Regions from separate parts of the Paenibacillus sp. NPDC058367 genome, predicted to be linked through region 4. Evidence: predicted binding sites of a transcription regulator. Region 4 holds the regulator's gene; each other region holds the start of a gene.
What was found. Region 4 encodes Rex, which represses fermentation and respiration genes when NADH is low (regulators of the CRP and FNR family bind a similar motif). Its sites were predicted from a motif close to TTGTGAAATATTTCACAA; they were not measured.
Positions count from the first base shown of each region.

Region 1: a site for Rex is predicted at 4,393-4,410, ahead of ACFWMP_RS11375 (flavocytochrome c). Genes of this name have one in related genera too.
Region 2: a site for Rex is predicted at 2,331-2,348, ahead of ACFWMP_RS03205 (helical membrane plugin domain-containing protein). Genes of this name have one in related genera too.
Region 3: a site for Rex is predicted at 5,308-5,325, ahead of ACFWMP_RS29160 (flavocytochrome c). Genes of this name have one in related genera too.

Region 1 covers NZ_JBHXIZ010000002.1:177,497-185,808, forward strand. Annotated here, with positions in the region: gene ACFWMP_RS11350 (LysR family transcriptional regulator) at 1-798, opposite strand, end outside; gene ACFWMP_RS11355 (sugar O-acetyltransferase) at 974-1,552, shown strand; gene ACFWMP_RS11360 (hypothetical protein) at 1,692-2,165, opposite strand; gene ACFWMP_RS11365 (hypothetical protein) at 2,436-3,713, shown strand; gene ACFWMP_RS11370 (DUF6855 family protein) at 3,835-4,245, shown strand; gene ACFWMP_RS11375 (flavocytochrome c) at 4,428-5,960, shown strand; gene dcuS (DcuS/MalK family sensor histidine kinase) at 6,116-7,723, shown strand; gene ACFWMP_RS11385 (response regulator) at 7,720-8,312, shown strand, end outside.
Region 2 covers NZ_JBHXIZ010000001.1:686,037-694,348, forward strand. Annotated here, with positions in the region: gene ACFWMP_RS03195 (SGNH/GDSL hydrolase family protein) at 1-376, opposite strand, end outside; gene ACFWMP_RS03200 (NAD(P)/FAD-dependent oxidoreductase) at 537-1,715, opposite strand; gene ACFWMP_RS03205 (helical membrane plugin domain-containing protein) at 1,755-2,198, opposite strand; gene ACFWMP_RS03210 (DUF2785 domain-containing protein) at 2,407-3,249, opposite strand; gene ACFWMP_RS03215 (nitroreductase family protein) at 3,513-4,130, shown strand; gene ACFWMP_RS03220 (hypothetical protein) at 4,238-4,858, opposite strand; gene dnaN (DNA polymerase III subunit beta) at 4,930-6,057, opposite strand; gene ACFWMP_RS03230 (hypothetical protein) at 6,079-6,414, opposite strand; gene ACFWMP_RS03235 (DUF3888 domain-containing protein) at 6,594-7,079, opposite strand; gene ACFWMP_RS03240 (phosphotransferase enzyme family protein) at 7,140-8,102, opposite strand; gene ACFWMP_RS03245 (hypothetical protein) at 8,099-8,308, opposite strand.
Region 3 covers NZ_JBHXIZ010000009.1:40,689-49,000, forward strand. Annotated here, with positions in the region: gene ACFWMP_RS29145 (phosphoribosyltransferase-like protein) at 1-975, shown strand, start outside; gene ACFWMP_RS29150 (hypothetical protein) at 1,049-1,297, shown strand; gene ACFWMP_RS29155 (reverse transcriptase family protein) at 1,491-2,513, shown strand; gene ACFWMP_RS29160 (flavocytochrome c) at 3,416-5,245, opposite strand; gene ACFWMP_RS29165 (sensor histidine kinase) at 5,479-7,065, shown strand; gene ACFWMP_RS29170 (response regulator transcription factor) at 7,034-7,822, shown strand; gene ACFWMP_RS29175 (DUF4855 domain-containing protein) at 8,226-8,312, shown strand, end outside.
Region 4 covers NZ_JBHXIZ010000003.1:117,484-125,795, reverse strand. Annotated here, with positions in the region: gene dinG (ATP-dependent DNA helicase DinG) at 1-1,451, shown strand, start outside; gene ACFWMP_RS17355 (redox-sensing transcriptional repressor Rex) at 1,583-2,236, shown strand; gene ACFWMP_RS17350 (amidohydrolase) at 2,223-3,524, shown strand; gene ACFWMP_RS17345 (cell wall elongation regulator TseB-like domain-containing protein) at 3,694-4,212, shown strand; gene ACFWMP_RS17340 (hypothetical protein) at 4,621-5,163, shown strand; gene ACFWMP_RS17335 (AAA family ATPase) at 5,156-6,658, shown strand; gene ACFWMP_RS17330 (3-hydroxyacyl-CoA dehydrogenase family protein) at 6,792-7,664, shown strand; gene ACFWMP_RS17325 (acetate/propionate family kinase) at 7,661-8,312, shown strand, end outside.

The DNA of each region.
Region 1 (8,312 bases), on a different contig from region 4:
TAAATTAGCCTCTAATTTGGGGTTTAAAGGTTTAAAGCAAAGCTTGCTATCTCCTGATGTATTAATAAGTTTATCCAAGCACAATGCATATCCAATATTTTCTTCTACCATTCGGGCAGCATTGTAAAGTAGATTATAAGTTGCGACAATATTGAGATCCTCGATATTCGCTCCAAACCATCCTGTGAATTCGTTACTGACAGCAGTTTGACGTGAAATTAACAGTGGTTTATTTATTAAATCTATTGGCTGGATGAACTGCTTGTACGCTAGAGGACTATCTTTGCGCATTAAAACACCCCAAACATCAGTAGCAGGTAATTTTATATAATCATATTTTTGTTTATCTGTGGGTTCTATGACAATGCCAAAGTCTAATAATCCACTGTCTAACCTACTAGTAATATCGTCAGCATTACCACTGTATAAATCAAATTGAATACTTGGATAATGTTCAAGTAATTCTTTTGATGCTTTGGCAATGAAATTCATAGCTTCTGTTTCACCACCACCAATGTGAATTTCTCCGCTAATCAGTTCTTTCGATTCTTTAAAACTGGCTTCGGTTTTATCTACTAGCTCAACGATTTCCTTCGCTTTTTTAAATAAGTACTTCCCTTCATCTGTTAAAGTAATTTTCCGATTACCTCTTTCAAATAAAGTTGCTCCTAATTCCATTTCAAGGTCTTTTAATTGTCTTGATAATGTAGGTTGGGACAAATGCAGCTGTTTTGAAGCAGCCGATATATTCTCTTCATTCGCTACAGCAATAAAATAGCGTAATACACGAATTTCCATAACAGTCTCCTTATTATATCTATGCTTAAAAGGCATAAGAGTGTATTTGGTATAAGTATTAGTCATTTGAATCATATCAACTTATGATGTGAATGAAAAGGGATGTGAACAAGGTCGCTAACATATGAATCGAATTATCAGAAGTATAATTAAATTGGGCTGGTGATTTTTAAAAATGGAGATGAAAGAATTTATTGATTTTTGTAAGAAGGGAAATTCAATTTCGGGTGAGGATAAAGAATTGTATGGATTATTAACTCAATGCAGTTATCAAGCTCAAAAGATCACCATGGAATTGAATACATCCTATCATTCAAAAGAAGAAATAGTGGAGATTTTTAGTGAACTTACAGGCAATAAAGTTGATTCGTCGTTTATGTGTTTTCCGCCGTTTTATACAGATTTTGGGAAAAATATCACTGTAGGGAAGAATGTGTTTTTCAACATAGGCTGTTCCTTCCAAGATAGAGGTGGAATTAATATAGGGGACGGTACAATGATTGGTATGAATGTCACGATTGCTACTCTTAATCATGGGTTACCTTTAGAAACGAGAAATGTAACCTATCCCTCTCCAGTTATCATTGGAGACAATGTATGGATTGGGTCAAACGCTACCATACTGCCCGGGGTGACGATTGGAGATAACTCTGTTGTTGCGGCAGGAGCAGTTGTCACTAAAGATGTTCCAGCGAATACTGTCGTTGCAGGAGTACCGGCAAAAGAGCTTAAAAAAATTATTAACAATTTGTAATACATCTTAAAAACTCAAGCGTAATGCCGCTTGAGTTTTTTCATGCAAGTATATTGCATTTCGTTGGTAGGTAATCCAGGCACACAAGCCAAATCGATCATAAAAAAGATTCCCATCAGTGATTATTGGCGGGATATTGTTATATAATCAACCCCATTTCACGGAGTCTATCTTTAATTTTCTTTATACGAGCTTCTTTTTCGGTAGCTTCAGTTAATACCACCACAGATGTTTCGTTATACTTTTTTATAATCCTCTTTAAAGTTAATTCTTTCATATCCTTTTTACTCTGCATTGTAACACGAGGGACAATGGTATGGTTTTCTATGGTCTTGGGATCTGCAGAAATTCGTTCTAGTAAACGAAGTAGAAGCATCAGTCTTTTGTGTCCCAACCTCGGAACTTGGTATAGTTTTTTCCATGTGGAATTTAGTAGGTGATCAAGGTTTATATATCCCTTGCAGTATAGAGCATTTATGAGGCCCGTTAAATTTGGTCCCTGCTCTTCTGCATAAGCAACAGTTGCAATACAAGCAATATCCTTACTATAAAGATGCGCTGGAAGTGGGAAAAATTGTATTAATGCCGCATTTCCATCGATGATGTCATTCATGATGATTTACCTCCATTAAAAATTTTTAGTTATTATTCACGTATAGAATTCTGGTGAAGGTTGTGCAAAATATTATTACACTCTGCATTATTAAAACCCAAGCTACTGATCATTTTCTGAACATCACCAAAGCCCATTGTATGAGCATGTAGTATATTCAGAAGATTTTACTATTTAATAAGTAACAATCGACTCCAATATTCGCTGCTGCGCTTCGTAATCAACGCTAAGTAATGGTATGATGTAGGCATCAATTTTATGGGGTGCACTATGATGGATATTCGAATCAAAGAACTGCTTGATGCTACACAGCAAAAATATGGATTGGACAACTACTACTTACACTCTCATGAAATTTATCGCGACGTTACGATACTGGGAGAGACCAACTATTTTCTTAGTATGGAATGGTTTCCTGCACATATGAAGGAATGGAAGGGCGATTACAATCCGGAAGGAACTGCCGTCATCACGATTGACCTACAATCCCGCAACTATAAAAGTGTGATTTTTGTTGGCGGGATATCTTATGCGAATGGGACACCATTCCAAGATATAGATTTTAACGGAGTCATCCGGTGGATTGAAGATGAGGCAAGGATTGTATACGGTAAACAATTTCACTTAGAGAAGGAACAGATTGGAGAATATCATTTTATTGAAAAAATAGGTAGCATACCAGTCACTCCTGGTGGACGGATCGAGCTTCGCTTCGATGCGGAAGGCAGGCTTGTTTTTTACAGTGTATATGGCCAGTTTCCTTCCAGCTCCCTTGTGCATAAAGAGAACTATACTCTCACACTTCAAACGATAGAGCCACAGGCGAGGAAACAACTACAGCTTATAGAATATCCGGTGTACGAGACGAAGCAACTCCTGTCGATCTATGGGATAGAAGAAATCTACATTACAAATGACGGAACAACCACCATCCCATTTGAGTTTATATCAGGTACGAGAGCACGACTGAATATTGATCAAGTAATCCATTGGGAGCAACAGAATACGGAGCTGGAGCCGTTCGAAAGGACGGAGATACGTCTACTTGAGGTTGTTACCATTGAGCAGGCAATAGCTAGTGAGCCGCATCCGGACTCATTTCCTATCACAGACGCAGAACAAGCCGAATGTATAGCCGCAGTCGAAGCTGGTTTAAGCCAGCTCTATCCAGATGAATCCGGACAATGGATACTGAAGACTTTACAACGGGAAAGAGGACATATTCAGGCAACACTGAGGATGAAGGCGCCAAGTAATCGTATATTCCAGCGTAAGATCCTCCTGTTCATCGATGTGCAGAATTATAAGGTTATAAATTATATGGATAACAAGCCAATGCTCGATATGTTTGATGAGTTCAAGAGCGAAGGGGAAATTGCTGTGAGCCATGACGAAGCTTATGACAAGCTCAAGGGATGGTTCGAATTAACACCCGTCTATGTGTATGATCCTGAGCAGAAGAAGTATGTGCTGTGCGGGAAGTTAGATTGTAATTATGCTTTGAAGGCTACTAGCGGAGATGTGGTGGAGTTGAATAGCTTGGAATAATAGTGCCAGCTTCCTTATACGAGTAGGATGAATAAAGGGAATGAAGTATAGTAAGGTGATGCAAATATAATAATATGATTAGAACTTACTAATTTTGTGAGTTACTTTGGGAGTTGAAAATATGTCGACAGCTACAGGAACCAAGGAAAATCCTTGGAAATTAAAGACACCACCGCAAACATCCGAGTATGAAATGTACAAGGTCCAAAAAGACGGTAAAGAAATTATAGTTTGCACTGTAGGGAAAACGGTTTTGCATTATGACTATCGCTGTATTGAAGATCTGCACGCCATGCTTGTACAAAATGGTGATTGGATGGAGTTAGGAAGTGCTGATGAGCAAAAACCAGCAAAAGAAGGTACCGTTGAAGCATGGGGGCGTTCACCTGAAAACCCTGTTGGCGGTTGGTATGGATTAAAGAAGGGACTTCGGGGGCGATTCGGAATGTATATCCCACCGTTGCTCGAAGAATTGGGTCTTGCGGAAGTAGAGCATAATCCAAGAAACAATCGGATGAAAGCGATCTTGTAAACGAAGGAGAGCCTAAAGGCTCTTCTTTTTTTGAGCCATGCCCCTAACCGGTGGTCTTTCGTACACATTGCAGTGATTAATTTAGTTACAAAACGTTTTTTTTAGTTACATAAACTTTCAAGAGCAGGGCCTTTGCCGTTAAGCTGATTGTAAAAATATTCACAAGGGGGCAAAGCTATAACATGAATAAAAAAGTAACCACTGCTCTTATTCTCGTTCTCTCAGTCATGCTTGTTATCACAGGATGTGGCAACAGCAACAGCAGCAATGGAAACGGGAACAAGAACACCAGCAAGATCAACGAGACAAAGGAAACTGAAGCCGTTTCGGGAGCATCCAAAGCTAGCTATACACCGTACGATCAACTAAAAGATAAATATGACATCATCATTATTGGTGCAGGCGGTGCCGGAATGTCTGCTGCACTTGAGGCGAGAGCAAAAGGTATGAACCCGGTTATTTTTGAAAAAATGCCGGTTGCCGGCGGAAATACAACAAAATCATCTTCGGGAATGAATGCTTCTGAAACGAAATTTCAAAAAGAGCAAGGCATTGAAGACAGCAATGATCTGTTTTATGAAGAGTCCTTAAAAGGTGGCCATGATACGAACGATAAAGAGATGCTTCGTTTCTTCGTAGACAATTCCGCAAGTGCGATTGATTGGCTGGATTCTATCGGGATTAGATTGAATAATATCACGATTACAGGCGGGATGAAAGAAAAACGCACACACCGTCCTGAAGATGGCTCTGCAGTAGGACAATACCTTGTCAAAGGCTTGGTGAAAAACGTACAAGAACAAGGCATTCCCCTTTTTGTGAACGCCAATGTCAAGGAAATTACCGAAAAAGACGGTAAGGTCAATGGCGTCAAAGTTATCTTTGACCAAACGGAAGAGAAAACGATTACAGCGTCTGCTGTCGTGGTGACAACCGGCGGTTTCGGCGCCAATTTAGACATGATTTCAGGAGTCAGATCTGATTTGGAGGGGTACGTTACCACCAACCAGCCGGGCAGCACCGGTGACGGTATCAAGATGATTGAGAAGCTCGGCGGTACCACAGTCGATATGGATCAAATCCAAGTTCACCCGACTGTGCAGCAGGAAAAATCCTATCTCATTGGGGAGGCTGTTCGTGGGGAAGGAGCGATCCTGGTTTCAAGTGTAGGCAAACGTTTCACAAACGAACTGGATACAAGAGATAATGTCACCGCTGCAATCAATAAGCTTCCTGAGAAGTCTGCGTTTCTTGTATTTGATTCCGGCGTAAAATCTCGCGCTAAAGCGATTGAACAATATGAAAAAATGGGCTTCGTTATCGAAGGAGATTCGATCGAGGCTTTGGCAACAAAAATGGACGTACCGGCAGATCAGTTGAAAACTGCACTAGAGACCTGGAACAGCGCGGTGACGAATAAACAGGATGCCGACTTCGGCAGAACAACCGGAATGGACAATGACTTGTCCGGCGCGCCATATTATGCAATTAAAATCGGCCCGGGAATTCACTACACGATGGGAGGCGTGAAAATCAACACCAACACAGAAGTTTTAAATAAAGACGGACAACCGATTCCAGGCCTTTTTGCAGCAGGCGAAGTTACCGGAGGCTTGCATGGTCAAAACCGGATCGGCGGTAACTCTGTTGCGGAAATCATTATTTTCGGCCGCCAAACGGGTATAAAATCCGCTGAATTCGTAAAAGCACAATAAGTTATCCCCCTGCCTCTTTTCGGCTAGGCAAACAAACGCTTGGGCTCATCTTAGCCATGCGTTTGTTGTTTTATTATAAAGGTGTAGCGTATAAGGTCATAGCCAGCCTTGCACGTATACGTTAGAATGAAGAAAAATTTCCGGAGGGACAGCTGATGAAAATTGGCAAACATACACTTCGGCTGCAAACAACAATTACTTTGATGATTGGTGCAGTTCTTATCATAATGCTGCTAGTGGTCTATGTGCTATTTAGTATAAAGGTTTCCTCACAAACAAAATCCTCGTTGGAACAAAAGGCTGTGATCATTTCCCGTACGTTATCGCGTAACCCTCTAATTATTGAAGCGTTAAACAAATCACGCAGCTCGTCTGAATTGCAAAGCTACACTGAGGAAATCCGATTGTTGAACAATGTGGAATTTGTTGTGGTCATGGATATGAATGCGATCCGATATTCCCATCCGGACAAGGACAAAATTGGTAAGCATTTTATCGGTGGCGACGAAGCCGCAGTCTTGCAGGGGCAGGAAAGCATTTCGGAAGCCGAGGGTTCTTTGGGCCCATCTGTAAGAGCGTTTTCACCTGTCTTCTCTGCAAGTGGGAAACAATTAGGAGCGGTGGCAGTAGGGATATCACTGGGAAACATCAGACTTGCCATAAGAGAGAACGTGGGAATCCTTTATTGGGGATTGCTTATAGGCAGTCTAATAGGGGCTGCGGGAGCATTTCTGCTGGCACGTGTTATCAAAAAAATGATGTTTGGCATGGAACCGGCCGCTATTGCTAAGCTTTTGGAAGAGCGTAACTCCATGCTACAGTCAGTTAGGGAGGGAGTCATTGCCGTTGATAAAGAGTCACGTATTACTTTGATTAATACAGAAGCCAGGCGTTTGCTTGCAGCCATTGGCATGCAGGATGATCCCTTGAACCAGTCGGTAGAGAGCTTTTGGCCATCACTGCGGATGAATACAGTGCTCAAAACCGGTGAAGCCAGCCAGGACTTGGAGGTGGAGCATAGCGGTGTTACGTTACTGGCAAACGTGGTTCCCATTCATGTAAAGGGAGCTGTAGAAGGTGCAATTGCCACATTCCGTGATAAGACGGAGATCAGCATACTTATGGAAAGGTTATCTGGCATCTCCTTATATGCTGAGGCATTGCGTGCCCAGGCGCATGAGTTTATGAACAAGCTGCATGTAATATTAGGATTAACACATATGAAAAGGTATGATCGGTTGGAGGCGTATATAACAAGTACTGTCACAACAACACAGGCAGAGATGGGAACGGTGGTGAGACAAGTGAAGGACCCTGTGATGGCGGGATTTCTATTGGGTAAGCTGAGCCGGGCCAGAGAAGCCGGAGTTCGACTGGTGCTTCTGGAGGATGGGGTTCTGCCGGAGCCTAGCGATCCGGAACGCTCCTGCCAACTCATTACGATAGTCGGTAATCTTTTGGATAATGCAATGGAAGCGCCGGAAGGTAGAGGCAGCAAATATATTCATTTCAGCTTTCAATATCAGGATAAGACGCTGATAGTTACGGTTAGCGATAATGGAAGCGGTATCCCAGATGAGAAATTGCCGTATATTTTTCAACAGGGGTATTCGACAAAAGGACATGACCGAGGCATAGGCTTGTATCTGGTTGAGCGGAGCCTTAAAGCTATGGGAGGTAAGATTGTTTGTGAAACAGGAAAGGGAGAAGGGACCCGATTTACGGTTAGTTTACCCTATCGAGCAAAGAGTGATGGTCAATGATTAGTGTATTGATTGTAGAAGATGATCCGATGGTAGCCGAGATGAATAAATTCTATCTGGAGCAAGTGGAAGGTTTTCAGTGTAAAGGCTGGGCAAAATCAGTGGGTGAAGCTCTGATCAAATTGGCAGATGAGTCTTTCGAGCTGATTCTGCTGGATATTTACATGAAAGAGAGCAATGGATTGGAGCTGCTGTCCGCTCTCCGTCGAGGCAGCAAACGAATAGATGTGATTATCATTTCGGCTGCGAGCGATAAGGACAGTATCCGAGACGCGCTTCAGAACGGTGCAGTCGATTACCTTATCAAACCGTTTGAGTTTGAACGGTTTCTCGCAGCCCTTTCCGCCTACAAGGAGCAGCATTTCCTGTTCCGTAATCAGGATTCCCTGGATCAGTCTGAACTAGATAAGCTAACCGGGTATAGGAAAGAGCCCTCGGTCGTTCAGGATTTATCTAAGGGCTTTACCCGGCATACACTTCGGACGGTCTGGAAAGCGGTGGAGACCCATAATGCAAATTCCTTTAGCACTGAAGAGATTGCAGTTAGTTCCGGAATTTCGCGGGTTTCGGTCGGGAAATATCTTGCCGT
Region 2 (8,312 bases), on a different contig from region 4:
AGACTAAATTAGCAGCCAGCGAATGCTGCGTGCGTTCGATCAGGTCACGATATGCAGCTTCAAATTGTTCAGGCGTTGTTTCCTGACCAGAATCAAAGCGGCGCCAAGTGTCATTTATCCCAATATATATGGACACCCAAGTCGGCTTCAGATTCAGGCAATCCTTCTCCCAGCGTTCCTGCAAATCTACTGCACGGTTGCCGCTAATTCCACGATTATAGAACGTAAGATTCTTCTCAGGATATAAATGCCCCAGACGAGCGGCGACCATCAATGCATAACCTACACCAAGCGATGAAGCATCATCATAATTACGACCCCAATCCGTTATACTGTCGCCTTGAAACAGAATGACATCGTTTTGTCGGAATAACATCACGTAATCCTCCCCTATTTTCCCCTGTTAATATTAGCCAATATAGTATATCAAAAATGAATACTACGTACTAGGACAATCATTAACAATTCATGGTAGAAACCACTAGAGATCAACAAAAAAACCTGCTCAAATTAGAGCAGGTTTTCCAATAATACAATTAATAAGCTAAGCTAAACAATCCTTTAATGTGGGACAAGTAACGAATATTACTTGCTTCCTTCATCAAGGTTGCAGGCAATCCTTTTAGCGGAGTTGAGCTAGCACCAACGATGGCTACACCGTCTTTACGACCTAAGCTCGCAAGCGTACCTGAGTTGATCGGACTAAAGGATTCAAATGATTTATCCTTCAAGTATGCATAAAGATTGTACCCGATCAATTCGCCCATTTGCCAAGCGATTTGTGCAGTTGGTGGATATGGACGACCATCTTCGGCAAAGACAACGGCGCTGTCACCAGCAACGAATACGTCTTTGTGTGATGTGGATTGCAAGAATTCATTTACCGTTGCACGACCACGGTTCACTTCAAGACCGGACTCACCAATCAGTGGATTTCCTTGTACGCCGCCAGTCCATACGAAGGTGTTAGCAATAATTTTTTGACCATCTTTCAAGTCAATGACATTATCCGCTACATTCGTAACAGGTAGTCCTGTCAAGAATTGAACACCACGTTTTTCTAAGCTTGCCACTGCGCGTTCGATCAATGCATCTGGCAATACTGGTAAAATCTTAGGGCCTGCTTCAACCAGCATCAGTTTAATTTCTTTAGGATCCACGCCATATTTCTTAGTGAGTGTTGGCAACACATCAGCGATTTCACCAACAAGTTCAACACCTGTTAAGCCACCGCCACCGATTAGGATGCTTGCATCCGCTGGATTTTTAGACTTCGCATATTCACGGATACGCTCATCAATATGACGATGAATTCTGTTAGCATCTGCTGCCGATTTCAAAACCATACTGTATTGCTCAAGACCTGGAATGCCAAAATAAGCCGTAGTGCTTCCAAGACCCACAACTAAAGCATCGTAGGACAATGTCACACCATCAGATAGTGTAATTTGTTTGTTTTCAACAGAAAAAGAATTCACCTTTGCAATTTTCAGGTCGATATCTTTACCTGCAAAAAGCTTAGCTAATGGCATAGCAACAGCACCTTCTGCAACACTACCCGCTGCAAGACGATGCAATTCTGTAATAATTTGATGTGTAGGATATTGATTAACGACTGTAATTTTAGCTTCGTCCTTCTTCAGGTACTTGCGTACAGTTAAGGCGCTTAGTAGACCACCATAACCTGCTCCTAGAATGACAATATGTTTAGACATGATGTTTCCTCCGTCCTTACGAATGAGATATAAAAAATATTATTTCTGTTGACTGCGTTCGCCGGCAACTTGAAGATAAGCATTTACGAAACGGAAAAGCTTCTGTGCTTGTGGATCTTTCATCATCTTCATAAGACCAAATACACCGATCACATCGGTATTTTTATTCGCACGATCTTGCGCTTCGATCACTGTAGCTGCCATATTCTTCGCCGAATGCACCACTGGTTCAGCAAGTTCTTTAATTGCACTTACCGTATCACTTTTCAAGACTTCATCCGCAGCAACAGTTTGAACAAAGTCATATGACTTTGTGAGCACGCCGACAAGCTCTGTTAATTTTGGCAACTGTTCCACTAAGACAGTTAACGACTCCTGAACTTCAGGCTTCAATAGCTGCTCTAGAACATTCATTTGTTCTTGAGTGACAGCTAATTTTGGTGATTCTTGCTCAGGTTGTGTTTGAGTGATTGTTTCTGACATATCCGAATCTCCTCTGCAAATAAGCTTTGCTGCTTAATAGTAATAAAAAAATAAAAACTTATAACGCCATATTTCTATTATAGCACTTATCAAGTTATAAATGTCACAAAGTTTTTGATTTTTTCTAAAGTTTTGTGATTTTTATTACATTAAAATAAATTAGTCATAATTTTCGATATTTTTTATACATGTATAGATGATTAAATGCTTATTGTGTAAATTCATTCAAATTCATCTCCGCTTTCAATAAAACCTCGACCATTGCCGGATTGTTCTTTAATGGTAGCAATCTAAAATACAGAGAACGAACGAAATTTTTGGTGTTCACACGAGCAACGTACTGGCCACGGCTTCTCGGCCACCCCCCACATTGCTCCAAGTTGCGAATCCAGTCGACAATAAGTTGTTGTGGAAGTAAATGATGATCTATCATTGTAGCTACAATCGTAGCGATCCGTTCATCTTCTTCGTCGCTAAATATGTGCTGATCGTTGTAAAGCATCCTTTGGATGACTGCCAAAACCTCTTCCCTTATTGCAGCATCACTCTCCGAGCAGAGTACCAGTTCATCCAAGGCATCTGCGCCATGGGCTGCAGCATGAGCCCAGCCTTCTTCAGGCATAAATCCTCGTAAATCCTGTTCTTCCTCATAATATCTAATCAGCGCTTCCTTCACATTTGTAAACTCTGCGCTTGCTAAAAAAGCCTGTTCCCTATGCCGCTGAAGAATCAGCGCAACGATCAGTACCGAAAACGTTCTTGTGAACACAGCCTGATCTTCTTTGCTGCCAACGTGATAGAACAAACGCTGCTCGTCAAGGAGAATCAAAAGTAGTTCACGAAGCTCCGCATCACTAAACCATTGTTTCTCGTTAATCCATTTGTAGAAGGTGGAATAGATCAAGTCATCTCGTAGCTTCGGCTGTGGATCTCCTATGTACTCAAGCATCAATTTCACATAATCCCTTAATTGCTCCCCACTTCTAAGCTCGTAATCGTTCTCTTCAATTCTTTGCAAGTCTTTTATCAACTGTTCTCTAGTATCGTTCAACATTCCCACCCTTTCATTAATAAAAGCAATTTAAATTTTTCGTATCCTAATATCCTAATTTACATCCCAATATTTTACAACATAGTATTTATTCTTCGGCACTCCAAAGTGCTTAGCGAGCTGAATGTAAATGTAGTGAATTTAATCATTGACGAATATAATTAACTGTGCTATTTTGAGTTAGTAACTAATAGTTAGTTCATTTATAAATATCACTTATTTATAATTAACAAGCAAATACATAACATATGGAGGAATAACTCATGAGCGCTTTTACAGATTTGATTGAATCCCGCAGGTCTGCTATGAATTTTGTTGAAGGGGTGAAGATCCCTCAGAATGAACTAGAGGAAATGTTCTCTTACGCCAGATTGGCTCCATCTGCATATAATCTTCAACATGCCAATTATAAAGTGGTTGCTAATGAGAATTTAAAAGAAGAGATTCGTAAAGCGGCTTACGGTCAATATAAAATCCACTCCGCCTCAGCGGTAATAGTGGTACTCGGGGATAAGAATGCTTATCTGAAAGCCCCAGAAATCTTCGGAGGACTTAAAGCTTTAGGGGCTATGAGTCAAGAGGATTATGATGCAGAGATAGAAACGATTAACAATGCATACAAAGGAAATGATGCTTTCCAAAGAGATGAGGCTATTCGGAATGCTTCACTCTCTGCCATGCACTTCATGCTGATTGCCAAAGATAAAGGCTGGGATACCTGCCCGATGATCGGCTTTGATCCGGAAGCGATTCAATCCACTTTAAATCTACCCGATCATATGGTACCGGTTATGCTGATCACTATCGGCAAAGACAAGAAACATAAAATCAGACCACGTGGTTATCGTAAACCGGTCAATGAATTCGTTGAATTTATCTGAGGGTTATTGGAAGATATCGATAGATATAACAAAAGCGTTTCATCCGATATTTGAAGTTCGGATGGAACGCTTTTTTACTAAGGATGTGAAGCTTAAATCTTTCTTCACTACTTAGCATACTGAAGAAGTGCAATTGCTGCTCGTTCCCGTCGTTCGGCGTTCTCACTAACAAGAGCTTCCTTCAATATATCGAGCGCCATTGATAATGTCTCTTCATCCACATGCATTCGATTACTCATCGCTTGCTCTGAATCAGAAGAACCTGTAATCCACAGATCCACACGAGCACTAGGCATCGGCCCCTTATACTGTTTGACCACTCCACTACTGCTAAGAAACTCTTTTATCCCTGCGTTTAGATCGGTTATAGGAAGACTTTTCAGCCAAGTTACACCACGTCGATGGCATGTACCGATGTCTGGCGTGTCAAATAATTCATTGTAAAAATAATCGCCTAGATCACCTAAATGTACCCAATCCCCATCACACACCAGCACATAATCGCCATCCTGCATCGTATGTACGAAGAGTTGAATGGCTTGTATATGTTCTGTAAGCTCCAACTCACTGTATTGGTATGCATGAATCATCCGATCACGGAGCTCCACTTTACTGATGTTCTCCAAATCCCCTATTCCGGGATATCCGATACTCACATAATTATCCTCTAAAAATGCTGTGATTCGTTCGGTCCCAAGCGGCTTTGATCCCATCTGAAACAGATTCATAGATCATTCCTCCAAGTAATTAATATAATATTTTTTCAGCAAAGAGAACTCTTCTTAGCAAGCTCATATGCCTATCCTCCATCCTGCGTCCTCATTGGTGTAATTAAAAAAAGTGTGGACGAAGTCATGTCTACAGGCTGTATCACCAGTGGTCTTTCTTTTCCAGCAAACCTTATTCTAAGCGTCTCACTATCGATCGCCCGAAGGATGTCTCTGAAATATTTCCCGTTAAAAGCTACTCGAAAATATTCACCTTCTAGATACTCCAATGGAATCTCCTCCTTTGCCTCACCCACATCGGCGGTCCTGGATATTAAATGAAGTATACCGGAGGGATATACACCGAGCGTTACACTTTCACCAGCCAATATAGCAATACGTTCAACCACACGTAACAAACGCTCTGTCTTAACGATCATTTCGGATATATATACCTGTGGAATTAAATTATCGACATAGGGATAAGTGCCCTCAAGTAGCGCAGACTGAACCCTCAAGCCATCAGAAATAAATCTGATTTGTTTCTGACCTATCTCGATTTGGATGCTGCTGCCCTTATCATCGTTTATTATTTTTAAAAGATCCTCAAGGGTGCTGCCCGGTATAATGACATTTAAAGGACTTGCTCCGTAATCTTCTACGGTTTCAACAACATGCTGAGCGAGGCGGATGCCATCAGTCGCGACTACGCGAATGTTTTGATTATCTATTTGAAGTGAAACACCTGTGAGCACAGGTCTAGTCTCCAACGAAGAGACCGCAAAAACCACATGTTTAAATATTTGCTTCAAAAGCGTGTTCTTCATGCGTATCTTTTTGGTGTTTGGATGATCCACGTAATGGATTCTCGGAAATTCTGCAGTGTCCATCCCGCATAAACGAAACTGAGTATTGCCCGATTGGATATTTAGAATCAATGTCTCTGCGATTTCCAGCCTAATTAAACCAGGGTCAAGCTTGCGGATGATCTCATAAAAATAACGAGCGGGCACTACGATCTCACCTGGTTTGTGTACAATCATCGAATCCATCTTCACAGGAAGCTTATATTCAATGGTCATTCTTATATTGCTGGCTGTTAAAGTCAGACCCTCCGCTTGCGCCTGAATATGTATTCCGGAAAGAACACGGGAGGAACTATTCGCGGATATAGCTTTTAAGGCTGCTTGTAGTGCAGTGCTAAGAGAATCTTTTGACACATGGATTAGCAAAGACCTCACCTAACTCTCCTTAGATTCCTTTGCAAAATGTGCCTCAATAATGTTCCGAAATACCTGGGAGCGAGATACGTTCTGTTCCTCACAGGCCTGCTCTATCTCCTGCCAGATGTTTTCTGGTAACGTCAAAGATACCTTTTTAGTTATACCGGTGCTTTTTCTGCCAGCCCCTTCCCGAAGACCTCCCCTCGTAAAAAGAAACCCTAACTGCCCATCTTTAGTAGCTACGCCTACCTTAACTTTATCCTTAGAGCTGCTTGTGATATCGCTTGTGATTTTAGAATTGAATTCACTTAAAATTTCATCTCTGTGTTCGTCTTCGAATTTATGATCACTCAATCCTCACACCTCATAATTTGAATTTAGTAACTAAAATCAATAAATCCACTATTTTCATAATACCATACATGCCAATAATCCACCACCATTCTAGACACAAAAAAAACACCCCATAGATCGGAGTGTGTGGTTAGCTGGGTAAGCGTTCGAAATTGTGATTGTAAGAGTTAATTACCACACTATCTCAAGATATTCTGGTAATTTGGTGTAAGGTCAGACTTTCGTGGGTCTCTCAAATGCTTGAATGATTCTAACTTCACCTTAGGACCAGGAGTGATTCTAAAAGTCATAGTGTCCTCTCCAACGGAAAGATGTGGACCCACTGTAGGGTGTATATTGAGTGTAATTAAGAAATCAAACCGACGAAATCCATTCACTCGCTTTATATCTGTAACATCTACTAAATAAGGATACACTGTAGGAGTTACCGTCAGAAGTGGCGCATAAATCTCAGCCATTTTTTTCTCAATATGGGGTAAAAGGAAGAGCATTAGTGTGTCTTTGTACATGAGCTCGCGGGAATCCTGATCTGGAAGCTTCGGTTCCGATTCAGATCTAAGCGGAGCCTCAGATTGCGGTTGAACTAAGCCATTAGCGGAGCAAGGTTGTTGCCCCAGCAAGAACATACCTGCGATAAGAAGAGGAGCAATCCAGCTTTTTTTCATCAAAATAGCCTCCTTAGGGAACTTTTTATAAATTCCCCAATGAGGCCCTATTTTTATACGCTAAATCTCAATTGTGTTAAAAAGAAAGGGATCTCCCCTAAGATAATTCCTTAGAATCGCTTGCGCATAAGGCTGTTCTGCTTTCAGTCCCTCGGTTTCTCTAGGGTCGGGTGCGTGATGGCAATAATTTTCGATCATAACCATGACCGTAAAATTCTCTAAAGTCTGAAACCACTCCCCATCAAGCTTGGCCACACTTTCGTAACCCTTAATGACCAGTTCTCTTTGTAAAGGATACAACCCTAGAATGGTATGTGCCACATCATAAAGATAATATCCCCAACCACATCTTCCGAAATCAATCGGTCGAGGTTCACCCTCTTTAAATATGATGTTCCCTTGATGTAAATCACCATGGATAACCCCATACGTCCTTCTGTTCTTATTTTTATGCTGCTTGCTTAACCAGCCGTATAATTTCTCAGCCGCAGACTGATACAGCACGAACTCATCATCCGAAAGAAAACTATGGTAGTGCAGCTTTAATCGGAGCATTGCTTTTCTAAAGCTATGTTCATCCCACACAGGACGATTAAAGCCTGGAGGTAACTCAAGCTCCTGTGCCGCTTTATGTAGCTTGGCTAATAGAACGCCTTCTTTGTAAATTTGATCTTCGGTAAGTCTTTCGTTCGCATGTTCGCCTTCAACCCAGCGCATTAACGATGCATATATACCATCCTCATTACCTTGCTCCACTTTGAACGTAACAGAACCCGTTCGATCATGAACGCCTTTCGGCAGAGGGACATCGATTTTGCTCTTCAAAAGCTCCAGCCAAGCGATTTCGGAGTTAATTTCTTCTTTAGATCTCCCCGAGTGAAGACGCAGCAAAAAAGTCCCCTCTTTATTAGTCTCTATTACAAAAGTGCAGGTGTCCGATCGTTGGATAAAACGAATCTGTGTCCAATCGAGGTCAAAGTGCCGGAGCGCCATTAAAGCTGCTTGCTTATAATTATTTCTCATCGCAATGGAATGTACACATCAACCTCATCAGGCCACGTAGGATTAGCAAACTGATAAACTTCTATAGCCAGTGCATGATCATACTGCTCTCGCTTCATCGCCTCTACTCTTTCCGTCTCGTGCCCTACAAAGGAAGAAGTAATACTCAAGCCTATTAGCTTCATTTCCGGTAATTCGAGCACTTGGACTACACCTTCATCCATCATGAAT
Region 3 (8,312 bases), on a different contig from region 4:
TTTGAATCCATACTAGAAATCTGTAGTAATTTTATTTATTATTCCGAGAGATTAACAGCATTGGCCTATAAAGATATCTTTAATAAAAACAATAGTGAAATAGATAATTTTGAACAATCATTGTTTTTCCCTTTGAGAAGGAAAGATAGAATTGAATCTTCTGTAGATATGTTTTCGAGCTTTAGATTAGCTAACAACATAGATGCTAATAAAACTTATGTAAATGGTGCAATAGACTATCTTATCAAGTACAGAGGGAGTAAAGAATTTAACAATAAGGTTATTAAAGAATTTGATGAGGAAGTATGCAAAATTGACGATTCAATTTACATTTTAAAAATGAATTTAGAAACCTATATTTCAGATCGAAAGACGCATTCTTCAATAAAAAAAAAAATTAGTGAGTTACAAGTAAATAAAGCTAGAAGAAAAGAACGTTTAGACAAATCGATTGAAGATTTTCATCGAAATTATTATTCCATTAAAAATTTGCTTATCATTGATGATTTCATTGGGACAGGTGACTCTGTAAACAAATTTCTAAAGGAAATACATGAAATTATTAATGGAAGTAAAATTAGTGTGAACTTTTTTTTATGGGTGATTGAGGCAAGCGAGTCAGGATTAGAAGCTATAGAACATAAAGCGAATGAATTAGGACTTGAGATTGTTATTCGTTTCTACAAGAAAACAAAGGATGTATTAGCAGAAGATGTGATATTTTCTAGAGATAACTTAGATAAAGTAAAAGCATTAATAGAACAAATAAACAAAAAAAATCGATTAAAACCAAGTCCGTATTGTAAGAATCATGCAATTGCTTCTTTTGTAAACGCACCAAATAACAACTTAACTTTGCTTTCAGAGGAAAGTTCAACATGGAAGGCACTTTTTCTCAGGACCAAAAGAAATAAGATTGAAAGAGAAGTGAGCAGCAAAGATCTGAAAGATGCATATCAATATTTACGTGAGTGAGGATGTGAGGTACGCAGTGAAGTTTTCTTCTTTGAAAAGAGACATTGTATTATTAATTATAAGAGACTATGACATGGCTCAGATTATAAATACTATTAAAGAGTATTTAAATATTACTACTGAGCAAGTTTTTCATGTAATTGATTATCTTATTGTTTCAAAATGGGTTGATTTTGAAAAAGGTAAACTGATAATCACTTTTGATGGTGAGAGCAAATTAGAGCATTCAAATCTTATTAAAATTTCTTTTGAGCAAATGAAAGGATTAAAATATTTTGTCGATGAGAGTCCGTTGGAAAATTATGTTCCTAAAAAGTCCTAAAGGAGGTATAATGTTTAGTGGTGACTAGACTTTTAGCAAGTGCTAATTGAAGTAAGTATGTATTTTATTTCTTATTTCAAACCTTAATGATAATTCTGCAAAAACCGCAGAATCATCACCACCTTTAAATTAAGAACTAAAATGTAATAATATTCTTAATTTAAAGGTGAGGTAGTCACTAAACATATAGAATATGATTAATCGGATTTTACATAATATTAAAATAAGCGATTTACCAGAGGAAGAGAAAATTGATCTCATTCATTATGCTGAGAAATTATACTCCAAGGGATGTCCTATCATTTTCGATACCGATCAGTTAATGGAGTTATTTGAGTTACAAGATCAAGATATAATGGGTTTCATAACCGAAAACACGAATCATTATTATATTAAAAAATCAAACGGAGATTTAAGGGATGTTTGTAAGCCAAATTATAAACTAAAGATTATTCAAAAATGGATTTTAAAGAATATTTTAAATAAACTAGAGGTTTCGGAATACGCCCACGGCTTTGTGAAAAACAGGTCTATTCTAACGAACGCTGAAACTCACAAGTATTCAAAACCATTTTGGGTGTTTTCAATGGATATAAAAGATTTTTTTCCATCCATTAAGTATAAAGATGTTAAGAAAATCTATACGGAAATTGGTTATTCAAACGAAGTTAGTGAAACTCTTAGTTTATTAACGACTGTTCATGGGAAGTTAGCACAAGGTTTCCCCACGAGCCCAATGTTATCCAACCTTTATTTTCGAGGTATTGACGAAGAATTTCAACGAATAGCTAGTGGGTATTATATTCGATATTCAAGATATGCGGATGATATTACTTTTTCAGGTATTCAAAAAAATGGTTATCTTGTACTTTATAAAAATTTAAAAGAAATAGTGACCTCTATTCTAAGCAATTATAATTTTGTGGTCAATGATGCGAAAACTAGATTAATGAGGGATAAACACCCAAAGATTGTAACCGGTCTAGTCGTTACTGCGGAAGGTGTAAGGATTCCACAAAAATATATTCGAAAGCTTAATAAAGAAATTTATTATTGTCGTAAATTCGGGGTAAATGGGCATCTTAAATATCACGGGCTCATCACTATTGCTAATTATAAGGGGTATTTAATCGGATTAGCGAGATATATTTATATGGTTGAACCAGTTAAAGGCGCAAAATTTATAAAAATGGTTAAGGAATTAGATTGGGATTAATAAAAACTTATAAAGTGAATCAATTGAGCCACTTCGCATAATTGGAGTGGCTTTATTTTATATAAATAATCGATATTGTGTAATCAAACCTTTTTCTGTGATTAGATACATTTCGCTTAACTGCATCATGATTCGAAAGAAGAATCGCTATTAGGTGTTTACTGTGAAACTAAAAACCCCAATGTGTAACATAATTAAAGTCATCACAAAGCCTAAATAGTCGTCTCACCAGCCGAGCGAAACTCAGGTATCCACTCCTGTTTCCTCGGCTGTTCTTTTGGAGTAGGGGAGGTCAGGGGAGGGGAATTTAGGGACGAGGGATGATCTAAAAATTACTGAATCCCTTGTTCTATAAATCTTTTCCTGAATGTCTTTCTCCAATTTTCCTCCGATTTATTTTCCCCTGATCCCTGCTATTCCCTCCGATTTGCCCCCGATTTTTCTCTTATTCGTAAGACGACTTTAATTACTCAGGATGAATCAGGGATGAAGGAGGGATGGCGTTAAAGCCAGGAGTAGCAAGGCTTTGAGGTGATTTTGAAGGGGAGGGGGCGTGAGACGACTTTTTAGGAAGTGTACATGTAACAGTGATTCAACCCCCTTTACTTACTTGAGTTTTCCAGTGTCTAGGAAATTTGAAGAAACCCTTGTCAAGTAGACACTAAATAATTGGGCAATTTTAATTCCACTACGGAGAACGTTAAAAGAGCAGGGAGTTAGACGAGCGTAGCCCCTAGGCTCCACCAAAAAAAACCGCCCTGTTCGCAATGTTGCTTACAGGGCGGTTCGCTATGTCATAGAGTGCAGCTTGAAAGTTAGCAGTCAACCTGCACTCAACAAACTATCTTGCACGTTTTTAAGGCTAACTTATTAATAGAGCACTTACACAAACAAACATAAGATTACTCTGCTACAACTTGTTTACCTGCAATCCGGCCGAAGGTGAAGATATCAGCGATGGCATTACCGCCAAGACGGTTTGCACCATGAATGACCCCTGTTACTTCACCTGCAGCGAACAGCCCAGGGATGACTTCGCCTTTTTCATTCAATACGCGAGTCTTCTCGTCGATCACCAAGCCGCCCATTGTATGGTGAACGGATGGTACAGCTTTTTCGATGTAGTAAGGGCCTTTTTCAAGAGATTTCAATCCACCGCGATGTTTGAAATCAAGGTCTTTACCTGTTTTCGCATAATCATTTACTTTATTAATCGTTTCTTTCAAAGTGTTCACGTCAATTTTGAAGAAATCAGCCGCCTCTTCAATCGTATCGGCTTTAAAGAGCAAGCCTTGTTTAACGAGTTGATCGTATTCGTCCTGATGAACTTCGATCGTTTTACCAATATCCTCAATGCCTTGATTCCATAATTGATACGTATATCCGCCCGTTTGGGCAAGAATTGCTTTAGAAATAACGTCACGACGTTCTAATTCCTCAACGAAGCGCTTGCCTTCTTGGTTAATCAGGATCGCACCATCGAAGCGGGAGTCTGCAACCAGGGAAATAACACCTGTCTCAGGATTACAGATTGGATACGTTTGAATACTCTCCATGTTTGTCAGTTTGGCGCCAATCGTTTCTGCCATAACGATACCGTCACCTGTAGATCCTGGTGAATCGGTAGACATATATTTTTCATCCATTTTAGGGTTATACTTTTTACGCATCTCTACATTGGATCCAAAACCACCGGTAGCTATGATGACGCCTTTGTTCGCATGGAATGTGATCTTGTCGCCAGTACCCGAAGTCGCAGTTACACCGGTTACTTTGCCACTTTCGTCCTTCAGCAAGGTTTCGGCTTTCATATTCGTTTTGATCGTGATTTGATCAGCGTCTGTTTTGGCTTTTAACTTAGTAATCAATTCAACCCCTGTATGACCTACAGGAATCAACGCACGTTTTCTGGAATGGCCTCCAAATTGGAACAGATGATCAGGTAAGAACTCTACCTTGATATCATCGCGCAGCCATTCGGCAGATGTTAGAGCATTGTCGGCAAGAATACGAACCATCTTTGGATCCCCGAGGTTGTCTCCGCCTTTCATCGTATCATTATAGAATAATTCAGCCGTGTCATCTGTGATGCCAAGAGCACGTTCAACCCAGTTGTCCGGCGCATTCATCTCACCACCGGAGATCAATGTGTTGCCGCCAACAGCTGGCATTTTCTCGAGCAGAACTACATTAGCTCCAGCGCTCTTCGCTTCGATAGCCGCACTAAAGCCAGCACCCCCGGCACCGATGACGACAACATCATAGGTTTGCTCGGCTTCTTCTTTGTCTTTGCTTCCACTGACTGCAGCGCCAGCGACAAGGGTAAGTCCAGACTTCGTAATTGCATCTTGAATGGCTTCGAGATATCCTTTGCTTGTAACCGTAGATCCGCTAACGGCATCAACTTTTGCGCTGTTAGTTGCCATGACATCTTGCTTGAGCTGCGTATAAACAGGTTCTGCAAGTACTTCATTTTCCTTATGCTCTGTTACTTTAATGTCAGTGATCTTGTTATCTAATAAGGAAACTTGTACTTTAATATCGCCATGTTTACCTTGCCCAACTCCTTCAAAGACTTGAACTCCGTTTGCATCTGCAGCGGGTGCTGCATCTTTACCGCCGCAGGCAGCAAGCGTGAACATAAGACTGAGAACTAGTAGAATAGATAACAGCTTTTTCGTGTGAGTTCGCATAATATCTCCTTCATTCTGTTGTGAATTGGTTACATACATTAGGGAGAGGAAGATTTGCTAGGCAAATCCTTTATCTCTAGCCTAGACATGAATGTTATTTCATGTGAAAATATGCACAAGACCTATTATAGATTTAGTACAGCATTATGTATTTGCACAGATTAGCGTTTTTTTGTCTTTTTCGGGCATGTAAGAAACGGATATTGTGAAGGGCTATGATTACAATGAGATCAATTCACTTAAAAATTACGTTAATCGCAGGAGGCTGCTTCTTGCTGCTGTTCGTTGCATTGCTTGTAACAATATATTTGGAGATGAACCATACGGTTGTCCCTTTGAATAAGAACTTAACGCAGCAAGTGGTTAATGCACGCAGCGACCAGATCGATTATTGGTTTAATCAGCGCATTGGAGAGATAGACATGCTTGCTTCTCTAGCTTCGGACCATCAGTGGACACGAGATGAATTGCTGCAAGAGATCGATAAGTTCGAGGCGAAGAAGCAAGTAGAGTACGAATCCATACGCGTGGTGGATATTCACGGAAATTCCTGGTCAGCAAGGGACAAGCCTTTTTCGATACTAAACCGACCCTACTATCGAAAACTGCTGAATTCAGATTCCAATTATGTGGTGAGCAATCCGATCGTATCCAAAGCGAATGCAGTTGAAATCGTCGTCATTCTCTATCGCGTGAATCCATCGGTGAATGATGAGGTGGCTTATATTGCCGCAGCCGTCTCCGTCAAGAAGATGAAGGAGATTGCTCAAGATGTAATGCTATATGACCAGTCAGGCCAGCTTATCATCGATTGCAGAGATCTGGTTGAAGGAGATGGAACGGAGGATGCAGCAGATAAGAAGAACATGAGTGTATTTGAGGCTCCAATTCAAAATGTGGAAGGCTGGAAGCTAGTACTCGAAGTACCGAATTCAAGTCTATCGCTAGCGGTGATCAAAACCCAGCGGACTGCATTGCTGGTAGGCGTTCTTATCGGTAGTGCGTTTATCGTCTTTCTGATGCTGCTTGCTTCTTCCATTATTCGTCCAATTCAGTTGCTTCGTCAGGTAATGGAAAATGTGCAGAACGGCAACCAAACCATACGAGCAGATGTTACGCGCTCGGATGAGATCGGCGATCTTGGACGAAGCTTCAATGACATGCTTGTTCAATTATACGCTGTGGAGCAGGACCGAAAGGAGATGGAACTCAGACTGATTCATGAGCAGATCAAGCCGCACTTTTTATACAACACATTGGATACGATCCAGTGGATGGCAACGGAACATGGAGCAGACAATGTGGTGGAGATGGTGGAAGCGCTTAGCGCGTATTTCCGATTAGGGCTTGGCACAGGCAGTCCCTACAATCTGCTTGATCAGGAGTTGTACCATGTCGAGAGTTATCTTCATATTCAAGGTGTGCGATATGAGGAGATTCTGGACTACGAGCTTCGATATGATGAAAAGCTTGCTCAGTGCCAAGTCGTTCGCTTCATGCTGCAGCCTTTGGTGGAAAATGCGATTTATCACGGGATTAAGCCACTTGGGGATCAAAAGTGCAAAATTTCGATTACAGCATATAAACAGGTCGATTATTTGGTCATTAAGGTTGAAAATAATGGGGTTATGATTCCTGAAGAGAAGCTTGAACAGATGAATCAAGCCCTTCTTGATGATAAATATGATCGTTCTGCCACAGGTTTTGGGCTATACAGTGTAAACCATCGCATTCGACTAGCTTACGGGGTGCCATATGGCCTTGCAGTGAAGAGCGAAGATGGCATTACCGTTATGGTCATTCGAATACCTTTGGAAGGGGAGCGGAATGAAGATGTGGAAGATTGTCATCGTCGATGATGAAACGATCATTCGCAAAGGCTTGCGACAATACATTGAGGAGAGTCCGTATCTTTTTGAAGTTGCAGGAGAAGCGAAAAGTGCAAACGAAGCATTGAATATGGTGGAGGAAGCCCCACCACATGTATGTCTTGTGGACATCAACATGCCGAATATGAATGGGCTCGATCTGATAAATATATTGCGCGAACGCTGTCCGTCGGTTCTGGTTGTCATCATCAGCGGCTACGATAACTTTGAATATGCGCGTCAAGCCGTGCAACTGCAAGCATTCGATTATGTATTGAAACCTGTGCCGAAGAGTGATCTGAACAAGCTGCTTCATCGGATTGATGAGCATCTTCAGGCAAAATATCCTTTGCATTCACATGAAAGCAGGGTGGATAAGGAGCTGGGGCTTCCCGGGTATACAGGGGATGGAACAGTGCTTATCCAAAAAGTGACCGAGTATATTGACAGTCATTATCAGGATCCGGAGCTGTCTATTACTCGAGTAGCAGCGCTATTTCATATCAACCAAACCTATCTTAGCAAGCGTATGAAGCAAGAAATCGGTGCTTCATTCCTTGACTATGTCACCGAGCTTCGGATATCGAAGGCGAAGGAGATTCTGGATGACGTAATGCCGAATATCAAAATCGGGGATCTGGCCGTGAAGGTAGGGTATAAGAGCCAGTACTATTTTAGTCGTGTGTTCAAAAATAGAGTCGGTTCAAGCCCCTTAGAGTACAAAAAGCATCCGTTCGGTTATGGATAGGGCATCAAGTTAGTAGAACGCCGCAGCAATTAGGCGCCACCATATATAAACACGACGCAACCTCGAGGGGGTTGCGTTTTTTTATTTGGCGGATTGCTTAGAGGACATTGCTAGAAAATAGGTAGGACCTAAGGAGGTAAGCGCTATCTTTATACCTATAAAAATGCGACGTGAAGGCCTTCATGTCAACAAGTGTATACCCGATGTCATTAATTATCTATTTGAAAGAAAGGCCACTTTTCATAATGTTACTATAAGGACATTGACATATGTTATAAGCTTCTGTGACGTGTCGGAATCTCGGAAGGGAGGAAAGAGCATCGAGGTAAGCTGAAATGGAAGCGCATACCATTTAGGAGATTGATGTTTCTTGACTCAAGAATCAGAAGGGAGTTCGTACGATATGAAGAGGAGTAGAAAATGGGTAGCTCTCGTCATGGTTGCGATCATGATCGTAACGATGATGCCGATCGCGCAAGCGGAAGAGGCG
Region 4 (8,312 bases):
CCCATCATCTGGAGGACGTGGCTGGCAAGCATTTAGGCATGCATATGAAGCATTTCACGGTGGCACATACACTATCGCGTCTTTATAAGGATAGTCGAAATGGCCAACTTCCTACACTTCGCCAAATGCTTCAGTCATCAGGCAGTGAGGAAGCTTCTGAATGGAGCGGAGTGATCGATAGAATCTATCCGGACCTTCTTACCGTAAAAGAAACCTGGGATCTGCTTAGTGATAAACTATTCAGCCTCTTGCCGGAACGCAGCGATGCAGCGGCGGGAGAAGCCGGCCAGTTAGTCATGCGGCTACTTCCTACCCGTAAACCGAAAGATTGGGATGAATTGGTTGCTTTAGAGAATACTATGAATCTGACATTAAGCGAAATTATCCGTAAAGGTGATAAAATGCTTAATGAGATGCGAGATCAAGAAGGTCAATCTTCCTCAGATAGCCTAGTTACCGATATTAGCGGCTTATTTAAGGATTTAGCTTCTATACGTGAGCAAGTACGGTTTTTTATGGGATTAAATGATGAGAATGTAGTATATTGGCTGGAGGCGAATGGAAATTATCGCAGTAAATCGCTACAGCTGTATGCCGTTCCTGTTGATGTTAGTACTCAGCTTAAGGAGCTGTTTTTCGACAAGAAGAAAAGTATCGTACTAACTTCGGCGACACTCTCTGTGGATAAATCTTTCCAGTTTATGATTGATAATCTCGGACTTAATGAAGCTGCGGAAGAGGGGCGTCTGATGACATCACTCCTGCCTTCTCCCTTTAAGTATCGGGAGCAGGCGCTGTTAGTTATTCCGCGGGATTTCCCAAGTGTGAAGGGGAGTGTAGGCGATGCCCGATTTGTCGATACACTCGTACAGTCACTAGCAGAAGCAGCTATTACAACACGTGGGCGGATGCTTGTCCTGTTTACTTCTTACAAGATGCTACGCCAGGTTTACGATCCTCTGAAAGAGGCTCTAGCCTCACAAGAGATCACGGTGTTAGGTCAAGGCGTGGAGGGGGGCAGTCGTAGCAAGCTGATCCGCCGTTTTCAGGACAGTGCAGCTTCTGTACTGTTAGGAACAAGCAGCTTTTGGGAGGGTGTAGATATTCCAGGTGAAGCATTAACATGCTTGGCCATCGTGAGACTCCCATTTCAACCGCCAAACCACCCCCTAGCGGAAGCGAAGTCTGAGTTATTACAAGCCCAGAAAAAGAATCCGTTCATGAAGTTGTCTGTTCCTCAGGCGGTTATTCGCTTCAAGCAAGGATTTGGGAGGCTGGTACGGACAGCGCAAGATCGGGGTATTGTTATTGTGTATGACACAAGGGTGATCGAATCTCACTATGGGAAGTATTTCCTCTATTCGTTGCCTGGCCCGAAAATGGAGCATATGCTTACGGATCAAATGGTTCCTCGTATAGCGGAGTGGTTGGAAGACGGAGGCGTTTCTTGAAAAGAACGTCATCGATCTTATTAATCTCTCTACAAGGAAGGGCGGTATAAGAATACCGCTCTTCCTTGAGACGAGGTGCAGATATTTCGATAGGATTTGAACAGAATATCACTTAAATTAGGAGGTAAATTATGAAATCGGATAAAATATCAGAAGCCGTTGTTCGCAGACTTCCTGTGTACTTGCGTTTCTTGAATGATCTCCAGAAACGTGAAATATTAACCGTTTCCTCACAAGAACTAGGACAAAAACTTGATTTGAATCCTGCTCAAATTCGTAAAGATTTAGCTTATTTTGGAGACTTTGGTAGAAAAGGTATCGGGTATGACGTAACTTATCTTATTGAAAAAATCCGTCATATTCTGAAGCTGGATCAACAATTGAATGTGGCTTTAGTAGGTGCCGGTAACCTTGGACATGCATTATCTAATTACAATGCTTATCTGAAAGATACTATGAAGATTACCGCTATATTTGACTCCTATGCACCTAAGGTAGGGCGGAAAATCAACTCTCTTACCGTTCAACCGATGGAGGAGCTTGGACAGACGGTTCGTGAGCAAGGTATTCGAATTGGGATCATTACTGTGCCTGATTCAGAAGCGCAGAATGTAGCAGATATTCTCATTGAGTCTGGCATTGAGGCGATTTTGAATTTTGCACCAGTGATTCTAAAAACACCATCGAATATCCGGGTTCATGCTGCCGATTTTACAACGGATTTGCAAAGCCTTGCTTATTATTTGAAAGACGGAAAGGAAGAAACCGGAAATGAAGAGCAGTAAAACGATTATTAAGGGCGGGCGTTTTCTTATTCCGGGAACGGATGAGCCGGTTCTGAATGGATATATGACTATTGAAGATGATTTGATCACTTACATAGGAAAAGAAGAGCCTTTAATGGAAGATGATGTGCAAGTTGTTGATGGCAGTCGTCTGCTGTTTATGCCAGGTCTGGTAAACACACATGGCCATGCGGCAATGTCATTGCTTCGTGGTTATGGAGATGATTTAGCACTTCAGGTGTGGCTTCAAGAGAAGATGTGGCCGATGGAAGCGAAATTCACTGGAGAAGATGTATACTGGGGAACCTCCTTGTCGGTACTGGAAATGCTAAAAGGTGGTACTACAACCTTCTTGGATATGTATGATCATATGGATCGAGTAGCAGAGGTAGTCGAATTATCAGGCATTCGTTCTGTACTGATGAGAGGCGTAATCGGATTATGCCCAGAGGAAGTACAAAATCACAAGCTTGCGGAAGCGATTTCTTTTGCACGAAATTGGCATGGTAAGGCTGATGGTAGAATTACGACGATGATCTCGCCACACGCCCCATATACTTGCCCACCGGACTTCTTTGTTAAGTTTGTTCAAGCGGCACATGATTTGGATTTACCGATGCATACCCATATGTCCGAGACCAAACGCGAAGTGGAGCAGAATGTGGTGGATTACGGACTTCGGCCTGTAGCGCATTTAGAGAAGCTTGGAATGTTCACACGTCCGTCTATTGTTGCACATGGCGTTCATTTGAATGATGAAGAGATCGAGATACTGGCTCGTCATGATGTAGGCGTGTCTCATAACCCAGGAAGTAATCTGAAACTGGCTAGTGGAGTGGCTCGGGTTACGGATCTTCTAAAGGCTGGTGTGAAGGTATCACTGGGTACAGATGGTGCGGCAAGCAATAATAACCTGGATATGTTTGAAGAGATGCGTCTTGCAGCCCTCATCCATAAAGGTGTAAGTGGTGATCCGACGGCTGTTCCAGCTCCGGAAGCGCTGCGTATAGCTACAGAGTATGGCGCAAAGTCTATCTTTTTAAATGATGTGGGTAGACTCGCTGTTGGCATGAAAGCGGACTTTATCGCGATTGATATAGACCAGCCGCATTTGCTACCACACACAGATCTGTTGTCTCATGCTGTATACTCTGCCAGTGCCAAGGATGTTGAGCATGTATGGGTGAATGGTAAACAGGTTGTAAAACATGGAGAATGTGTAACGCTAGATGAGGAAGCAATCCGTCGTAAGGCGCAAGAATCATTTGATGGACTGCTTAAACGGTAGTCTAAGATCATAACGAATAACTGAAAGGCTGTGACTTTCTGCGATTGCAAAGTTACAGCCTTTTGTGTTTCTGATAATTAGATCATTGAATTGGATATGAAACTTTGGATAAACACACAGGTGTGTTATATAATCAAAAAAGATATATTACTAGAAAGGGAGCTGTACCTTGAAGAAAAGGAAAAAATGGATCCTCCTGGGGTCAGTTCTGATTCTGCTCCTTCTGTTTGGACTTATCCAGTTCTATGCTTATATTATGAAAGATCAATGGAACGAGCGAGATATCGCTAAGGATGTCGCTAAAACCAGTGCTGGTCTGACAGAGGTAACCAAAGCGCAGAAATCCGTGTGGGATGAAAATGCGGTGTACTGGGTCTTAACAGGGAAGAATGAAGCCGGGACCGAGTTGATGGTTTGGGTACGTTTTACTGTAGACGGGAAGTTTGCTGAAGGAACCGACGCAGTATATGCTGAAGAACTAAGTAAAGGGACCTCTGAAGCGAAAATGCGTAGCCTTATAAAAGCCGATCTTCCGGACATCAGCATTGAGCGGTTGTTGCCAGGAGTATATAACGGGGAGTATGCTTGGCAGCTTTTTTATAAACAAAGCGGTCGATATTATTATCAATTTTATCGGTTCTCGGATGGGGCTCGAATGGGTGAAGGTTACAGTTTACCTAGCCGCTAAATTAAACAAAGGCATTATAAGAGAAACAAGCGGACCATTTATGGTTCGCTTGTTTTTTAAAATGACATATTATTTGATATACTATTAGTACACGAACTGTGATATACTATAAGAGTGGATTTATATATTGGGATTTAAAGATTCATACGAAAAAAGGTCTGTTATTTTAAGAGTAACAGCCCTTTTTTTGTCGAATTAAATCAATAAATTAAATAAAATGGAAAGAATTAAAAAATAAAATTTTAAATATCTTCACACTTTTTTTCAATATAGTATATACACCTGTGATATACTACTGTTTGTAATTAGAACAGTGTTAGTAGAACGTCAGGCTCTGGTGAGCTCTTAGCAGCTATGACTTTGGATCATTCTGTTTACATTTTTTCATCTTTGAGAGGAGGACGTTTCTTGAAATTACGTCTTGTACCTGTACTGATAACGTCTCTACTGTCGGCTATGCTATTATTCGGAGGATTCTTTTTATATCGTCAGTTTGCTTTACAGGAACCGCTCCAAAAGATTGTAACCGGATTTGAGGGAGTAAATACTTCACATATTAGTATTAACCGCGATGAGGTCACTTTGAAACTTGATTTGCAGCCGGGCACGAATTTACGTGATCTAGTATCGTATGTATCCAAAGAAGGAAAATCAGTGATTGAAGGACGTAAACTTAAACTCGATGTGGAGCAAAATTCAAGTGAACTATTGGATGATTACTGGGATAAAGCGATGTTCTCTGTAGCTGAAGCCATGGAGAGCCGTAAATATACGATTATACCTACAGAACTTGATAGATTGAAACAGCAAAATACGGAATTTAAAGATGTGATAGCATCTACTGATATCGACGACAACAATGTGTACGTAAGCTTGAGTAATGGAAAAGAAAGCAAATTTATTATTTTGCCGCGAAAACCTGCGACCTTGGGGGTATGGAATAATGCCTAAGTACCTTAAAGAAATTTTACTCGGATTTATTCCTGTACTGTTTATTTTCATGGCTTTTTTAGGTATTAATATATTCCCGATTGTTATAGCAGCTGGGATGCTCACTGCACTACTTATAATTGCTCATTTGCGTGGTGGGCTTACAGTGAACGCTGGTGCTGGAAAGAAACGCAAGAAGGAAGGACCTTCAAAGCTCACTTTTGAAGAAATAGGTGGGCAAGATAATGCGAAGCAAGAGCTTCGTGAGGCACTTGATTTTTTGATCCGGCATGAGGAGATCAGTAAATTTGGGATTCGCCCTTTGAAAGGGATTCTACTCACTGGCCCTCCAGGAACAGGTAAGACCCTTATGGCCAGAGCAGCTGCGCATTATACAAACTCTGTATTCGTGGCTGCATCAGGCAGTGAATTTGTAGAAATGTATGTAGGTGTCGGGGCCGGCCGGATCCGCGATTTGTTCAAGGATGCTCGTAACCGTGCTGTTAAGGAAAATAAACAGAGTGCCATTATTTTTATTGATGAAATTGACGTAATTGGCGGTAAACGTGAAGGCGGACAGCAGCGTGAATATGATCAGACCTTAAATCAGCTGTTGACTGAGATGGATGGTATTTATAATAACGAAACACCGCGTATTCTACTGGTAGCTGCAACAAACCGGAAAGAAATGCTTGATTCGGCATTGCTACGTCCTGGACGCTTCGACCGTCATATTCAAGTGGACATGCCTGACAAAAAGGGCCGCAAATCGATTCTGGAATTGCATGCGAAGAATAAACCTCTTCATCCAGATGTGAGTCTCGACAAAATTGCTGAAGAAGCCTATGGCTTTTCCGGTGCTCAGCTTGAAAGTGTCATGAATGAGGCTGCGATTTATATGATGCGTGAGGACTTGACGAAAGTTGAGCAGCGGCATCTGTCGATGGCGATTGACAAGGTAATGATGGGTGAAAAAACGGATAGAGAAACAAATCACGAAGAGAAAAAGAGAGTCGCCATTCATGAATTGGGACATGCCATCATGGCAGAGCTCCTTCGTCCCGGAAGCGTTAGTCAGGTTACGCTGACTCCGCGTGGGCAAGCCCTTGGTTATGTGCGACATAATCCTCAGCAAGAGCAGTATTTGTACACCAAAGATTATCTCGAAGATCAGATTATGATTGCACTTGGTGGAGCAGCTGCTGAAGAAATGTATTATGGTGGACGAAGCACAGGTTCACGCGGTGATTTCGATCAGGCGCTGAATATTGTGGAAACGATGATGAAGTCAGGTTTAACTTCGCTGGGTATTGCTAAGCTGGAAATGGTTACCACTGAAGAGCTTATGAAGGAAAATAGTAAGATATTGGATGAGCTGATGACGCGCACTCGTGAGCACCTTGAAAAGCAACGAAATGTATTTGATTACTCTCTTGACATTTTAATGAAGGAAGAAGTACTCTCTGGAGAGCAATTTCGATGTCAATTTCGTGACAGCGTCCTTTTACCAGCATAAATATTTATGCTGGTTATTTTTTTTTACTTTTCAGGCATGCTAAGATATCATTATATGTCGGGCTTTATAAATTTTTGCGACAGACAAGGTACAATACAAAAGTATAGATACCTGAAAGGATGGAGACTTTTTTATGAATTTCAAAAAAATAGGTGTCATCGGCGGTGGCACAATGGGACAAGGTATTGCTGAAATGTTAGCAGCCAAAGGCCTGGATGTATTACTAGTGGAGAAAACCGCGGAGAAACTGGACTACTCTTACGAAATGATCGAGACAAGTCTAGATAAGCAACTGGAGAAATGGGCGATCACTCAAGCTGAGAAGAAGCTGATTCTTAGCCGCATTCAAAAAGTGACACATTTCGCGGAGCTCAGCTCTTGTGACATGGTTATCGAAACCATTGTTGAGGATTTGGAAGAAAAGAAAAAGATTTTGAATCAATTGGATCAAGTATGCCCGAACCACATTATTCTTGCCAGCAATACATCAACACTTAGCTTGACTGAACTTGCAAGTTCTACGATGTATCCGGAACGCGTGATCGGAATGCATTTCATATATCCTGTAGCTAAAGTGGATCTTGTAGAAATCGTACGTGGTCTGAAAACTTCAGATGCTACTTTTGAAGATACAAAATCCTTTGTTGATGAGATTGTTGAGAAAAAAGGTGTAATGATTTATGAATCCCCAGGATTTGTAACATCACGCCTCATTTGCTTGTTTATCAATGAAGCTATGCATGTGCTACAAGAAGGCGTTGCCTCCGCACAGGATATTGACGATGCTATGCGTATTGGTTATCAATTCCAATATGGACCGCTTGAAATGGCTGACAGATTTGGCCTGGATTCGGTACTTGCGGCACTCGAAAATATGTTCCGTGAATACGGAGAGCTGAAATACCGTCCTTCTACAATTCTTAAGAAGATGGTACGTGCAGGACAACTGGGTATGAAATCAGGAGAAGGCTTCTTCAAGTACGACAAGGATGGTGACCGTGTATGAATATTTTAGTTATTAACTCAGGTAGTTCTTCTTTGAAATATCAGCTGTATAACATGACCGATGAATCGGTTTTGGCTAAGGGTTTGGTTGAACGTATTGGGATGGATTCCTCCATTCTGAATCATAAACCTACTGGCAAAGCGGAAGTGACAGAAGTAAGCGAAATTCTGGAACATAATACTGCGATCCGCAAAGTCCTTGCTTGTCTTACAGACAAAGAGCATGGTGTAATTGAATCTATTAAAGAAATTGATGCTGTAGGTCACCGCGTAGTGCATGGTGGAGAGTTCTTTAAATCCTCAGCACTTGTGGATGCTGACGCAAAAACGAAAATTCGTCAATTGTTTGACCTTGCACCACTGCATAACCCAGCAGCAATGATGGGGATTACGGCTTCTGAAGTAAATATGCCAGGTGTACCGCAGGTTGTTGTCTTCGATACTGCATTCCACCAAACCATGCCTGAAAAAGCTTATATGTACGCTATTCCTAGAGTATTGTACAATAAATATAAAGTTCGTCGTTATGGCGCACACGGTACATCACACGACTTCGTAAGCAAAGCTGCTGCGGAGTACTTGGAGCGTCCGCTGGAAGATCTGAAGATCATTACATGTCATATCGGTAACGGCGGTAGTGTAACTGCAG